3 regions of the Pseudarthrobacter sp. MDT1-56 genome follow, and region 3 is predicted to be linked to each of the others. Evidence: riboswitches for the same ligand, from Rfam matches in the RefSeq annotation. Region 3 holds a riboswitch; each other region holds the start of a gene.
The links. A riboswitch is a leader RNA that binds a small molecule or an ion and turns the genes downstream of it on or off. The one in region 3 is predicted to bind S-adenosylmethionine.
Positions count from the first base shown of each region.

Region 1: linked by a shared signal. The riboswitch ahead of AC50YC_RS05970 (aminotransferase class V-fold PLP-dependent enzyme) and the one ahead of metX (homoserine O-acetyltransferase MetX) in region 3 are both predicted to bind S-adenosylmethionine.
Region 2: linked by a shared signal. The riboswitch ahead of AC50YC_RS10190 (cobalamin-independent methionine synthase II family protein) and the one ahead of metX (homoserine O-acetyltransferase MetX) in region 3 are both predicted to bind S-adenosylmethionine.

Region 1 is NZ_JBWZCK010000003.1:211,042-214,998, forward strand. It holds gene hisN (histidinol-phosphatase) at 1-584, shown strand, start outside; gene AC50YC_RS05965 (glutamyl-tRNA reductase) at 692-2,041, shown strand; SAM riboswitch class IV at 2,165-2,278, shown strand; gene AC50YC_RS05970 (aminotransferase class V-fold PLP-dependent enzyme) at 2,313-3,791, shown strand; gene AC50YC_RS05975 (class I SAM-dependent methyltransferase) at 3,883-3,957, shown strand, end outside.
Region 2 is NZ_JBWZCK010000006.1:102,341-106,297, reverse strand. It holds gene AC50YC_RS10200 (CoA-binding protein) at 1-195, shown strand, start outside; gene AC50YC_RS10195 (adenylosuccinate synthase) at 417-1,706, opposite strand; SAM riboswitch class I at 1,992-2,096, shown strand; gene AC50YC_RS10190 (cobalamin-independent methionine synthase II family protein) at 2,108-3,316, shown strand; gene AC50YC_RS10185 (uracil-DNA glycosylase family protein) at 3,489-3,957, shown strand, end outside.
Region 3 is NZ_JBWZCK010000007.1:195,117-199,073, forward strand. It holds gene AC50YC_RS12010 (MFS transporter) at 1-1,121, opposite strand, end outside; gene metX (homoserine O-acetyltransferase MetX) at 1,303-2,481, opposite strand; SAM riboswitch class IV at 2,493-2,608, opposite strand; gene AC50YC_RS12020 (bifunctional o-acetylhomoserine/o-acetylserine sulfhydrylase) at 2,791-3,957, opposite strand, start outside.

The DNA of each region.
Region 1 (3,957 bases), on a different contig from region 3:
GTTCCGGCCATGGCTCCCGCCGGTGGATCATCGACCCGATTGACGGGACCAAGAACTTCGTCCGCGGCGTCCCGGTCTGGGCCACCCTGATTGCCCTCGTCGACGAGGGCGAGCCGGTCGTCGGCGTCGTCAGCGCCCCGGCGCTGGGCAAGCGCTGGTGGGCCGCCAAGGGTGCCGGAGCCTACATGGGCCGTTCGCTGGCTGCCGCCACCCGGCTGAAAGTCTCCAACGTCTCCAAGCTCTCGGACGCCTCCCTGTCCTATTCCAGCCTGGGCGGCTGGAAGCAGCGCGGCAACCTCGACGAGTTCCTTGACCTCACCGAGAAGGTCTGGCGGACCCGCGCTTACGGCGACTTCTGGTCCTACTGCCTCGTGGCCGAAGGTGCCGTCGACATCGCCTGCGAGCCCGAACTGAACCTCTACGACATGGCCGCGCTGGTCCCGATCGTCACGGAGGCGGGGGGACGCTTCACCTCCCTCGAAGGCGAAGACGGCCCCTTCGGCGGCAACGCCCTCGCCACCAACTCCATCCTGCACTCGGAGGTTCTCAAGCGCCTCAACCCGGGCCTGGACGACCTGCTCTAACAACCCGCTTCCAAGGATTCCCCAACCTCCCTGTACGACTCTGTCAAAGACGCCGGCCCCGACAGCCGGCCTCAAGACTAGGGCATCTTTTTGGGAGGAGAGCAGCCTTGTCTGACACACATCAAGCCTCGATTCGCGGCACCTCCGTCGTCAGCCCCGTTCTGCTGGTGCTCGTGGCGAAGTACCGGGACCTGGACCCCGCGTCCGCCGCCGCCCTGCACGCCGCTTCCGCCGGGCTCGCACAGCATATTCTTACCGGCAGTCCGCCCGTCGCAGCATCCGTGGTCCTGTCCACCTGCAACCGATTCGAAATCTATTGCGAAGTCCCGTCCCTGGCGGTCCTTGAAGCCGCTCGCGCAGACGTCCTCGATTCAGTCCAGTTCTGCTCCGGGCTGCCAACGATCCGCCTTTCGGCCCTTTTCGAGGAACTCCGGGGAACCACGGCTGTCGAACATCTCTTCGCCGTTGCAGCGGGCCTGGACTCGGTCGTTGTGGGTGAGCGCGAAGTCGCCGGCCAGGTCCGGCGCGCTCTCGCCGACGCACAGGCCGCCGGAACCACCAGCGGGCGGCTGGGCAGGCTGTTCCAGGCCGCGTCCCGCACGGCCAAGGATGTCGGGGCTCAGACCTCGCTCAGCAACGCGGGCAGATCCATCGCTTCGGTCGCCTTGGACCTCGCCGCCGGAACGAGGCGGGCCGGGACCACCGGGACGTCGGCCGTTCTCTTCGGTACCGGTTCCTACGCCGGTTACGTGGCGGAGCTGCTCAGGAACCGAAAATGTTCCGAGATCTCCGTCTTCTCCCATTCCGGCCGCGCGGAGGCCTTCGTGGCGGCCAGGGGCGGTAGAGCCATCTCCGCACAGCAGTTGCCGGCAGCCGTTGCCGGATCCGATCTTGTCATTGGCTGTAGCGGTGCAGGGGTCCGCGTCGACGCTGCCGCCCTCGCCCGGTGGCGTGCGGGTGCGGCGCGTCCCCTCACCGTCATCGACCTCGCTCCCAGCCACGATTTCGACCCGCACGTGGCGGAACTGCCGGGGGTGGACCTCATTACGCTGGAATCGGTCCACCTCGCCGCTCCCCCGGCGGATGCCGAAGCGCTGCGCCTCGCGCGCGCCCTGGTCCGGCAATCGGCACGCCACTTCGAGGAGCAAGACGCGGCCCGCGCTGTCGATGCCGCCGTCGTCGCCCTGCGCGAGCACCTCCAACAGGTCCTGGTGAGCGAAATGGAGCGGGTCAGCAAACAGCACGCCCGGGGCGCCTCGACTGAAGACGTCAACCTCGCCCTCCGGCGCATGATCCGGCGCGTGCTCCATACCCCGACGGTCCGCGCCCGGGAGCTCGCCGCCCTCGGACGCCAGGACGACTACACGGCGGCGCTGCATACGCTGTTCGGCCTCAGCGTCCAGGCCGACAATGAGGCTGCCGCCCCGACCCCTGAGCGGGGTATTGCTGCCTCTTGATCGTCGCGCCACGATCCGCCTTGGGGCTGTCCGGTAATAACCGGCGCGCGCCTCGCGTAACAAACGGCTTCACATTCATGTCCCGCCTTTCTGCGGCAGCAGGCATGTCCTAGGCTCGAAGCAGGTCACGAGTGCCAGCGCTAAACCCCGGTTTGCTGGCCGGCAACCCTCCATTCGCGGTGGGGTGCCCCGGGTGACGACCTGGCCGGTCCGGAACGGACCCGGCAAGCGCGGATCCCCGGTGTGTGGGGTCCTTTTCGAGCGAGGTCCCATGACTACTGCCACCATTCCTGCCACCCCTGACTTTCAGACCGGCGCCAGCCAGGCCCGTCCCGACGCGCGGTTCGCCGTAGCCCGACGGCCGCTGGCCGCCGTGACCGGCGCCGAGATCCAGGCACCGCTCATTCAGGGCGGCCACGTCCGCTACGCCAACCTGGACTACGGCGCCTCGGCCCCTGCCCTGTCCGTGGTCTCGGCCTACCTCAACGAGATCCTGCCGTACTACGCCAGCGTCCACCGCGGCGCCGGCTACGCCTCGCAGATCAGTACCTCGGTCTACGAGAACGCCCGCACCATTGTCCGGGAGTTCGTGGGCGGCCGGCCGGACGATGCGGTGATCTTCACCCGGAACACCACCGATTCCCTGAACCTGCTGGCCGGGTGCCTGCCCGCCGTCGACGGCGTGCACACCGGCGAGGTGCTGTACCTCGACATTGAGCACCATGCCAACCTGCTGCCGTGGCAGCGCGTCCCGCACCGCAGCGTCATCGCCGCCCCCACCCTCGCCGCCACGCTGGAACTGCTCCGCGCGGAGCTCGCCCACAGCGGCGTCAGCCTGCTCGCCGTGACCGGCGCCTCCAACGTGACCGGCGAGATCCTGCCGATCCGGGCCCTGGCCGCCCTGGCCCACGACTACGGCGCCAGGATCGTCGTGGACGCCGCCCAGCTGGCGCCCCACCGGCGGATCGACATCGCCGCGGACGACGTCGACTACCTTGCCTTCTCCGGGCACAAGCTCTACGCACCGTTCGGCGCCGGGGTTCTGATCGGCCGTCCCGACTGGCTCGACGCCGGCACCCCGCACCTGGCCGGCGGCGGAGCCGTGCAGGACGCCAGGATTGACAGCGTCAGTTGGACCACCGGCCCGGCCCGGCATGAAGGCGGCTCCCCCAACGTCCTTGGCGCCGCCGCCCTGGCCCGGGCCACCCAGGTGATCGCCGATCTGGACGCGGACCAGTGGCACACGCACGAAAACGCCATCCGGTCCTTCCTCGTTGAGGGCCTTGCCCGGATTGACGGTGTGACGGTCCACCAGATCTTCTCGGACAGTGCCTCCTTCGACTCTCCGGCAGGCGCCGGGCCTGGCAACGCCGCGGGCACCGCCACCGGTACCGGCACGATCGGCGTCGTCAACTTCTCGGTGGAAGGCTACGACGCGGGACTGGTGGCGGCGTACCTGTCCGCCGAACACGGCATCGGGCTGCGCGACGGCCGCTTCTGCGCGCACCCCCTGCTCCGGCGGCTCGGGCTCCCGTCGGGCTCGCTGCGGGCCAGTTTTGGTGTGGGGTCCCGGCTGGAGGACGCCCAGCGGCTGCTCGCCGCCCTCCAGGAACTGCGCCGGACCGGCCTCGGCTGGGACTACGTCGTGGACGCCGGACGCTGGGTGCCGTCCAACGACACCCGCAGCTACCCGCACTGGGCCCCCAACACGCCCGGCACCGCCGGCGCGGCCCCCTGCACCCAGGACTGACAGCCCGCTGAGGTCCGGCGGGGAACCACCGCCCCTGCCGCGTGCGGTAAATTCGAAAGGTACCATCCGGACCTGTCGAAGGAGATCGCACGTGGCACGCGGCGGACCCAAACTGCATCGGGAACGGCGCCAGGAGCTGGGGCAGAGTTTCCAGGACGGCGGGGAA
Region 2 (3,957 bases), on a different contig from region 3:
GCCGCCGGCGCCAAGACGCTCTGGCTGCAGCTTGGCTCGTGGCATGAGGACGTGGCGAAGGAAGCGGAAGCTGCCGGCCTCGAGGTCGTGATGGACCGCTGCGTGAAGATTGAGCATGCCCGGTTCCACGGCGGCCTGCACCTGGCCGGCTTCGATACCGGGGTCATTTCCTCCAAGCGGCAGGTCCTGGCCTAGCCCCCTGCACGTTTCCGCGGCGCTTTCGGACGAGCGCACCCCGGGTCCCAGCCGCGCCCGTCTGAAAGCGCCGCGGTAATCGGTACGCCGCGCCTCAGCCCGGGACCCGGCGGGGCTTCGATGGACCGTTGAGGGACAGGGAACGGGAACAGGGGCTTAACGACGGCGGCGGGCCACCTTTTCAGGTGACCCGCCGCCGTCGTGCGTCAGCTTCTGGAACGTCAGTCGTTGATCAGGTCGTTGATCACGATGGTCTGGTCGCGGTCCGGACCGACGCCGATGGCCGAGAAGCGCGTGCCGGAGAGCTTCTCCAGGGCCAGCACGTAGTTCTTGGCGTTCTCCGGGAGGTCCTCCAGGGTGCGGGCGCCGGTGATGTCCTCGGTCCAGCCTTCGAAGAACTCGAAGATCGGCTTGGCGTGGTGGAACTCGGTCTGCGTCATCGGCATTTCATCGTGCCTGACTCCGTCGACGTCGTAGGCCACACAGACCGGGATCTGCTCGATGCCCGTGAGCACGTCCAGCTTGGTGACGAAGTAGTCCGTGAAACCGTTGACGCGCGAGGCATGGCGCGCCAGCACGGCGTCGTACCAGCCGCAGCGGCGCGGCCGGCCGGTGTTGACGCCGAACTCGCCGCCCGTCTTCTGCAGGTACATGCCCATGTCGTCGAACAGCTCCGTAGGGAACGGACCTGCGCCGACCCGGGTGGTGTACGCCTTGATGATGCCGATGGAGCGCGAGATGCGGGTGGGGCCGATGCCCGAGCCCACGGAGGCGCCGCCGGCCGTCGGGTTCGAGGAGGTCACGAAGGGGTACGTGCCGTGGTCGACGTCCAGGAAGGTGGCCTGGCCGCCTTCCATCAGGACCACCTTGCCCTCGTCCAGGGCGGTGTTCAGGACATAGGTGCTGTCGATGACCAGTGGGCGGAGGCGCTCGGCGAAGGACAGGAAGTACTCCACAATCTCGTCCACCTCGATGTCGCGGCGGTTGTAGACCTTGACCAGGAGTTCGTTCTTCTGGCGCAGCGACCCTTCAACCTTCTGCCGCAGGATCGAGGCGTCGAAGACGTCCTGCACGCGGATGCCGAGGCGGGCCACCTTGTCCATGTAGGCCGGGCCGATGCCGCGGCCGGTGGTGCCGATGGCGCGGGAGCCGAGGAACCGCTCGGTGACCTTGTCCAGGACCTGGTGGTAGGGCGCCACGAGGTGGGCGTTGGCGGAGACGCGCAGCTTGGAGGTGTCGGCGCCGCGGGCTTCGAGGCCGTCGATTTCCTGGAACAGCGCCTCAAGGTTCACCACGCAGCCGTTGCCGATGATCGGAACCGCGTTGGGGCTCAGGATGCCGGCCGGAAGGAGCTTGAGCTCATACTTCTCACCGCCTACGACGACGGTGTGCCCGGCATTATTGCCGCCGTTGGGCTTGACGACGTAGTCGACTCGGCCACCAAGCAGGTCAGTGGCCTTACCTTTGCCTTCGTCGCCCCATTGGGCTCCGACGATCACGATTGCTGGCATGGGATCCTCCCCCATTCGTTCGGGCCAAAGTCCGTATGACTCACCGGGGTGGTCACCGGAGCTCAGCACCGTTCATGAGAATGCCCCGAATCTACCGCTGTGCTCGATCCATCAACGCCAGAGTCCGGGGCTCTTACCACCCAAGTTTAGCCGATCAGGGTCGCGGCAGCTCATTTGACCATCCAATGGACTTCCCGCCGGGCACGGCCTGCGACCGTGCGTCCAGCCAGCGGAACTCCGGCGCCCGGACTTGCGCAAGCCCGCCCGGTGGAATTGAGTGAGAGTTGACCATCCCGAGCGGCCGAGGGACCTGGACCGTTGACGCCGCAGCAACCCTGCCCGGACACAGCAATGTGACGGCAACGGTGCTACCGCCAGGACCGATGGAAAGGAAGCGCCCCATGCGCCACAACACCGACCATATCCGCGCCACCCACGCCGGCTCGCTGCCCCGCACCCCCGAGCTCATCGCCGCGAACGAGGCCAAGGAAGCAGACGGCGTCTCCCCCGAGTTCCTGGATCTGCTGGAAACGTCCGTGGTGGACATCGTCCAGCGCCAGAAGGACCTCGGCATCGGTATCCCCAACGACGGCGAATACGGGCACACGATGTCCAGCTCAGTGGACTACGGCGCGTGGTGGAACTACTCCTTCAGCCGGCTGGGCGGCCTCGAGCCGACAGAGGTGGACCGTTGGGCTGACGCCGCGGTGCACCGCTCCACACCAGGCAACATTGTGCTGACCTCCTTCCCGGACCGGCGCGACCGGCAGAAGTTCAACGAGGCCTACGACGATCCGTCCTCCGGAATCCTGGCGCACCGCAAGAGTGTCACGCAGCCGAAAATTGCCGGCCCGCTGCACTACACCGGGCAGGCCCTCGTGGGCTCGGACATCGCCAACCTCAAAACCGGCCTGGCCGCCGCCGGGCTGACCGACGGCTTCGTCGCCTCCCTCTCTCCCGGTTCCTGCGCCCGCGTCGCCAACGAGTACTACAAGACCGACGAGGAACTCCTGTACGCCTGCGCGGACGCCATGCGGGAGGAGTACAAGGCCATCATCGACGCCGGGCTCACGGTCCAGCTCGACGATCCGTCGCTGGCCGAAAGCTGGGACCAGATCAACCCGGAACCTAGCCTGGCGGACTATCTCAAATTCATCCAGCTCAGGGTTGAAGCCACAAACTGGGCCCTGCGAGACCTTCCCCAGGAGCAGATCCGGCTGCACGTCTGCTGGGGTTCCTGGCACGGCCCGCACACCACGGACATTCCTTTCGCGGACATCATCGGCTCCGTGCTGCAGATCAATGCGGGCGGCTACTCCTTCGAGGCCGCCAACGTCCGCCACGAGCACGAATGGCGCGTCTGGGAGGACACCAAGCTCCCCGACGGAAAAGTCATCATCCCCGGCGTCGTCTCCCATGCCACCAACGTCGTCGAGCACCCCGATCTGGTGGCGGACCGGATCGTACGCTTCGCCACATTGGTGGGCCGGGAAAATGTGATTGCCTCCACAGACTGCGGTCTTGGCGGCCGCGTGCACCCGCAAATCGCCTTTGCCAAGCTGGAATCCCTGGGGGAAGGCGCCCGCCGCGCCACCACCCGGCTCTGGTAACCAGGCGCCGGGAAGAAACGTCATTTCGCAGGGCTTGATAGACTAATAAAGATCGACCAGGAATCGGTCAACACCACATTTTCAAACCACACCGTACTTGGCGTGCCCGGTGCTCGGCGTGCCCGCGTACGGTCTGGCAGCTTCACCAATCCCGCAGGAGACTCAGCAATATATGACAGCCTTGGCCACTGAAAATTCCCGCGAACAGCTTCTGAGCCGCCGCTACGAACCTAGCGTCGCGGCTGTCAACGAGCTGTGCGACACGCTGCAGGCGACCAAAGCTGGCACCAATGTCCCCTATGTGGACCCGATGCACGACGTGGACGAGTGCCGCATCATCAGCCTCTTCTCCAACATCGGAACCGAGGATGAGTCTGGCTTCATCACCGCCGGGGACGAGGAAGCGGCCACCCGCCTGCTCGGCGTCCAGTGGAAGCTTGGCCTGCGCCCTGAGTACGTCATGCCCTGGAACGTCCACCCCTGGTACGTCCCGGGCGAGCCCAACGGCAAGTTCACGCCGGACCAGATTTCCGCAGGTTTGAAGCCGCTGCTGAAGTTCCTCGCCGTCGTGCCCCGCGCCTCAGTGATTGTGGCTCACGGCACCGAGGCCAACCGCCTCGCGAACCTGCTCCTCAAGACCG
Region 3 (3,957 bases):
GGGAACATCTCGGCCATGATGGCCGGCTGGCCGGCGTACATCAGGGCATGGAAGAGCAGGCCGATCGTGATGGCGGCGAGGATGATGAGGTCGTTCTTGGTGTCCATCATCGGGAAGGCGAAGAAGCCCCAGGTGCCGCCGAGGATGGCGCCGGCCATGTAGACCGGCCTGCGGCCGAAGTGGTCGGACATGCGGCCGACCATCGGCACCACGGCGAAGTGGATCGCGTGCGCCACGAGCAGCAGCAGCAGGATCCGGGAGGTGTCCGTCTGGACGATCACCTTCAGGTACGTGATGGAGAAGGTGACCACGAGGTAGTAGAGGATGTTCTCCGCGAATCGCAGGCCCATGGCGGTGAAGACGCCGCGCGGGTAGCGGCGGAACACTTCGGCGACGCCGTAACCCTTGTTCTCGACGGCGACTTCCTTCTGTGCCTCCAGGAAGATCGGGGCGTCGGTGACCTTGGTCCGGATGTAGTAGCCGACCAGGACGATCACGGCGGAGAGCCAGAAGGCCACGCGCCAGCCCCAGCTGAGGAAGTCGGCGGAGGACAGCGTGGAGGACAGCGTGAACAGCACGCCCGTGGCGAGCAGGTTGCCCAGCGGAACGGCGGACTGCGGCCACGAGGCCCAGAAGCCGCGGGACTTGCTCGGGCTGTGCTCGGCGACGAGGAGGACTGCGCCGCCCCATTCACCGCCGACGGCGAAGCCTTGGGCGAAGCGCAGGAACACGAGGAGGGCCGGTGCCCAGTAGCCGATCTGCTGGAAGGTCGGGAGGCAGCCCATCAGGAAGGTGGAGACACCGACCAGGATGATGCTGAGCTGGAGCAGCTGCTTGCGGCCGAACTTGTCGCCGAAGTGGCCAAAGACGATGCCGCCGATCGGGCGGGCGACGAAACCAACGGCGTAGGTGAGGAAGGCGGCGATGATGCCGTCCAGTTCCGTGCCGGAGTTGGGGAAGAAGATCTTGCCGAACACGAGGGTGGCCGCCGAGGCGTAGAGGAAGAACTCATACCATTCGACAACGGTGCCGGCCATGGAGGCCGTTACTACCTTCTTCAGTCCGGACGACTTGACGTCTTCCTCTTCTGGGCGCCTGGCGGCGGCGTTATGCGTACTCATTTCGACTCCTTCGGTGTCTCCGTCGACACCCTATGGACCTCTGGGCAATGGACGCGGCGTGATTTGCGACACGCGGCATCATTCTCAACGAGTATGGACGCTCCCGCCCGTGGCCTCAACGGCCATTAGTGCAGAGCGCATCTGCAAAAATGCACACCCGGCACCGATTTTTGACGAAGGATTAGCCGAAGAAGTAGTGCCGGAGCTGGCTTTTGAGCTGGCCGATCTCGGTCAGGAACCCGTCGTGTCCGATCGGCGCCTCTATGGTGTGCACGGCAACCTCGCCCGGCAGGGCGGCGGCAAGCGCGTGGGACTGGGCCGGGAAGTACAGCCGGTCCGAGTCGACGGCCGCCACCAGGAACTCGGCCGTCGCCGGAGCCAGCGCGTCGGCGAGGGCGCCGCGGCCCCGGCTGATGTCATGGCTCATGAGCGCCTCGGTGATGGCGATGTAGCTGTTCGCGTCGAAGCGGCGGACCAGTTTGTTGCCCTGATGGTCGAGGTAGCTCTCCACCTGGTAGCGGCCGCGGCCGGCCACGGATCCGGCTTCCAGCGGAGCCTCGGAGTCCTGCGCGTTCCGGCCGAAGCGTTCGTCCAGCTCCGCTGCCGAGCGGTAGGTGATGTGCGCGATCCGCCGCGCCAAGGCCAGGCCCGCTTCCGGTTCCGGACCTCCGTAGTAGTCCCCGCCGTTGAAGTTGGGATCCTGCCGGATGGCGAGCGTCTGCGCCTGGGCAAAAGCGATCTGTTCGGCCGTGCTGCTGGCTCCGACCGAGATCACGCCGCAGCGCCGGACCCGCTCCGGGTAGCTGACGGCCCACTCGAGGGCACGCGCCCCACCCAGGGACCCGCCCAGCACGGCGTACCAGCTCCGGATGCCCAGGGCATCGGCCAGCCTGGCCTCGGCCTCGGTGGTGTCCCGCAGGGTGACGAGCGGGAACCGCGAACCCCAGGGCTTTCCGTCGGGCGCCGCCGACGACGGCCCCGTGGAGCCGTAGCAGCCGCCGAGGATGTTGACCGAGACGACGAAGTACTCCTCCGTGTCCACCGGGGCGCCGGGGCCGGCGAGCTGCTCCCACCACCCCGGTTCCTCGCTGGCGCCGCGCGTGACGTGGGTGTCCCCCGTCAACGCATGCTCGATCAGCACGGCATTGGAGCGGTCCGCGTTGAGGGTCCCCCAGGTCTCGTAGCCGAGGGTGACGTCCGGCAGCCGGGCCCCGGATTCGAGCTCAAGGTCGCCGATCCGGAGGTACCGAACCGTCCCGTCCGGGACACCGCCGTCCGGGGCAGTGTCCACCGGGACCGGGGCATGGGGGTGGGAGGTCTTGCTTACAGGTGCACCCTGGCGGGTGACGGCAATCGTCATGTGAGGACCTAACTTCGCGCTTGCCCGCCGTCAGCTGACCGGCGGGCCAGGTCTTCACCCGGGGCACCCCGCCGCAAAAGGAGGGTTGCCGGCCAGCAAGCCGGGGCTGTCGCTGGCACTCATGACCTTTACTGAGTCTACGAAATGTGGCGGCGGAATGGCGAAGATTGTGACTTCCATGTGACAGCCGTACGCGTCAGCACCGCAGTTTCCCCACTTTCGAAGGTCGTGTCCGGCGGCTCGCCCCGAAGTATCGGCGATTCCCGGCGTCATGCCCGCAAAGGTGGGGAAATTCGGCGCTGACTTGGCTCAGGCGGTTTTGGCTGCGCGGAATCCGGCGTCGAGGTCAGCGAGGATGTCGTCGATGTGCTCCAGGCCCACGGAGAGCCGGACCAGGCCCGGGTTCACGCCGGCGACGGTCTGCTGTTCGGGGGAAAGCTGGCTGTGGGTGGTCGACGCCGGGTGGATGACCAGCGAGCGCACGTCGCCGATGTTGGCCACGTGCGAGTGCAGTTCGAGGGCGTCGACGAAGCGCTTGCCGGCCTCCGCTCCCCCGGCGATGTTGAAGGCGACGACGGCGCCGGTCCCCTTCGGGCCGTACTTGCGGCCGCGCTCGTACCAGGGGCTGGACGGCAGCCCGGCATAGGCGACCGATTCGACGTCGTCCCTGGCCTCGAGCCATTCCGCAACCTGGGTGGCGTTGGCGACGTGCCGCTCCACGCGCAGGCTCAGGGTCTCGAGGCCCTGGGCGATAAGGAAGGCGTTGAACGGGGACACCGCCGAGCCGAGGTCGCGCAGCAACTGGACGCGCGCCTTGAGGATGTAGGAGAGGTTGGCGCCAAGGGCACCGTCCTTGCCGAGGTCCCGTGCGTAGACCAGGCCGTTGTAGGTGGGGTCGGGGGTGTTGAAGCCGGGGAAGCGTTCCGGGTCCCTGCCGAAGTCGAAGTTGCCCGAGTCCACGATCACGCCGGCGATCGCGGTCCCGTGGCCGCCGAGGTACTTGGTGGCGGAGTGCACCACGATGTCCGCACCCCACTCGATCGGGCGGATGAGGTAGGGCGTGGAGAGCGTGTTGTCCACGATCAGCGGGACCCCGGCCTCGTGGGCCACCTGCGAGATGCCCTCGATATCCAGCACGTCCTGGCGCGGGTTGGAGACCACTTCGCCAAAGAACAACTTGGTGTTGGGCTGCACGGCGTCGCGCCACTGCTCAAGGTTGTCCGGGTCCTCCACGAAGGTCACGGAGATCCCGAACTTCTTCAGCGTGTGCGCCAGCAGGTTGTAGGTGCCGCCATAGAGGCTGGGGCTGGCCACCACATGGTCGCCGGCCTCGGCAACGTTCAGGATCGCGAGGGTCTCCGCGGCCTGTCCGGAGCTCAGCAGCAGCGCCGCCAGTCCGCCTTCCAGGCTGGCCACCCGCTGTTCCACGGCGTCCTGGGTGGGGTTCCCGATCCGGGTGTAGATGGGCGCGAGTTC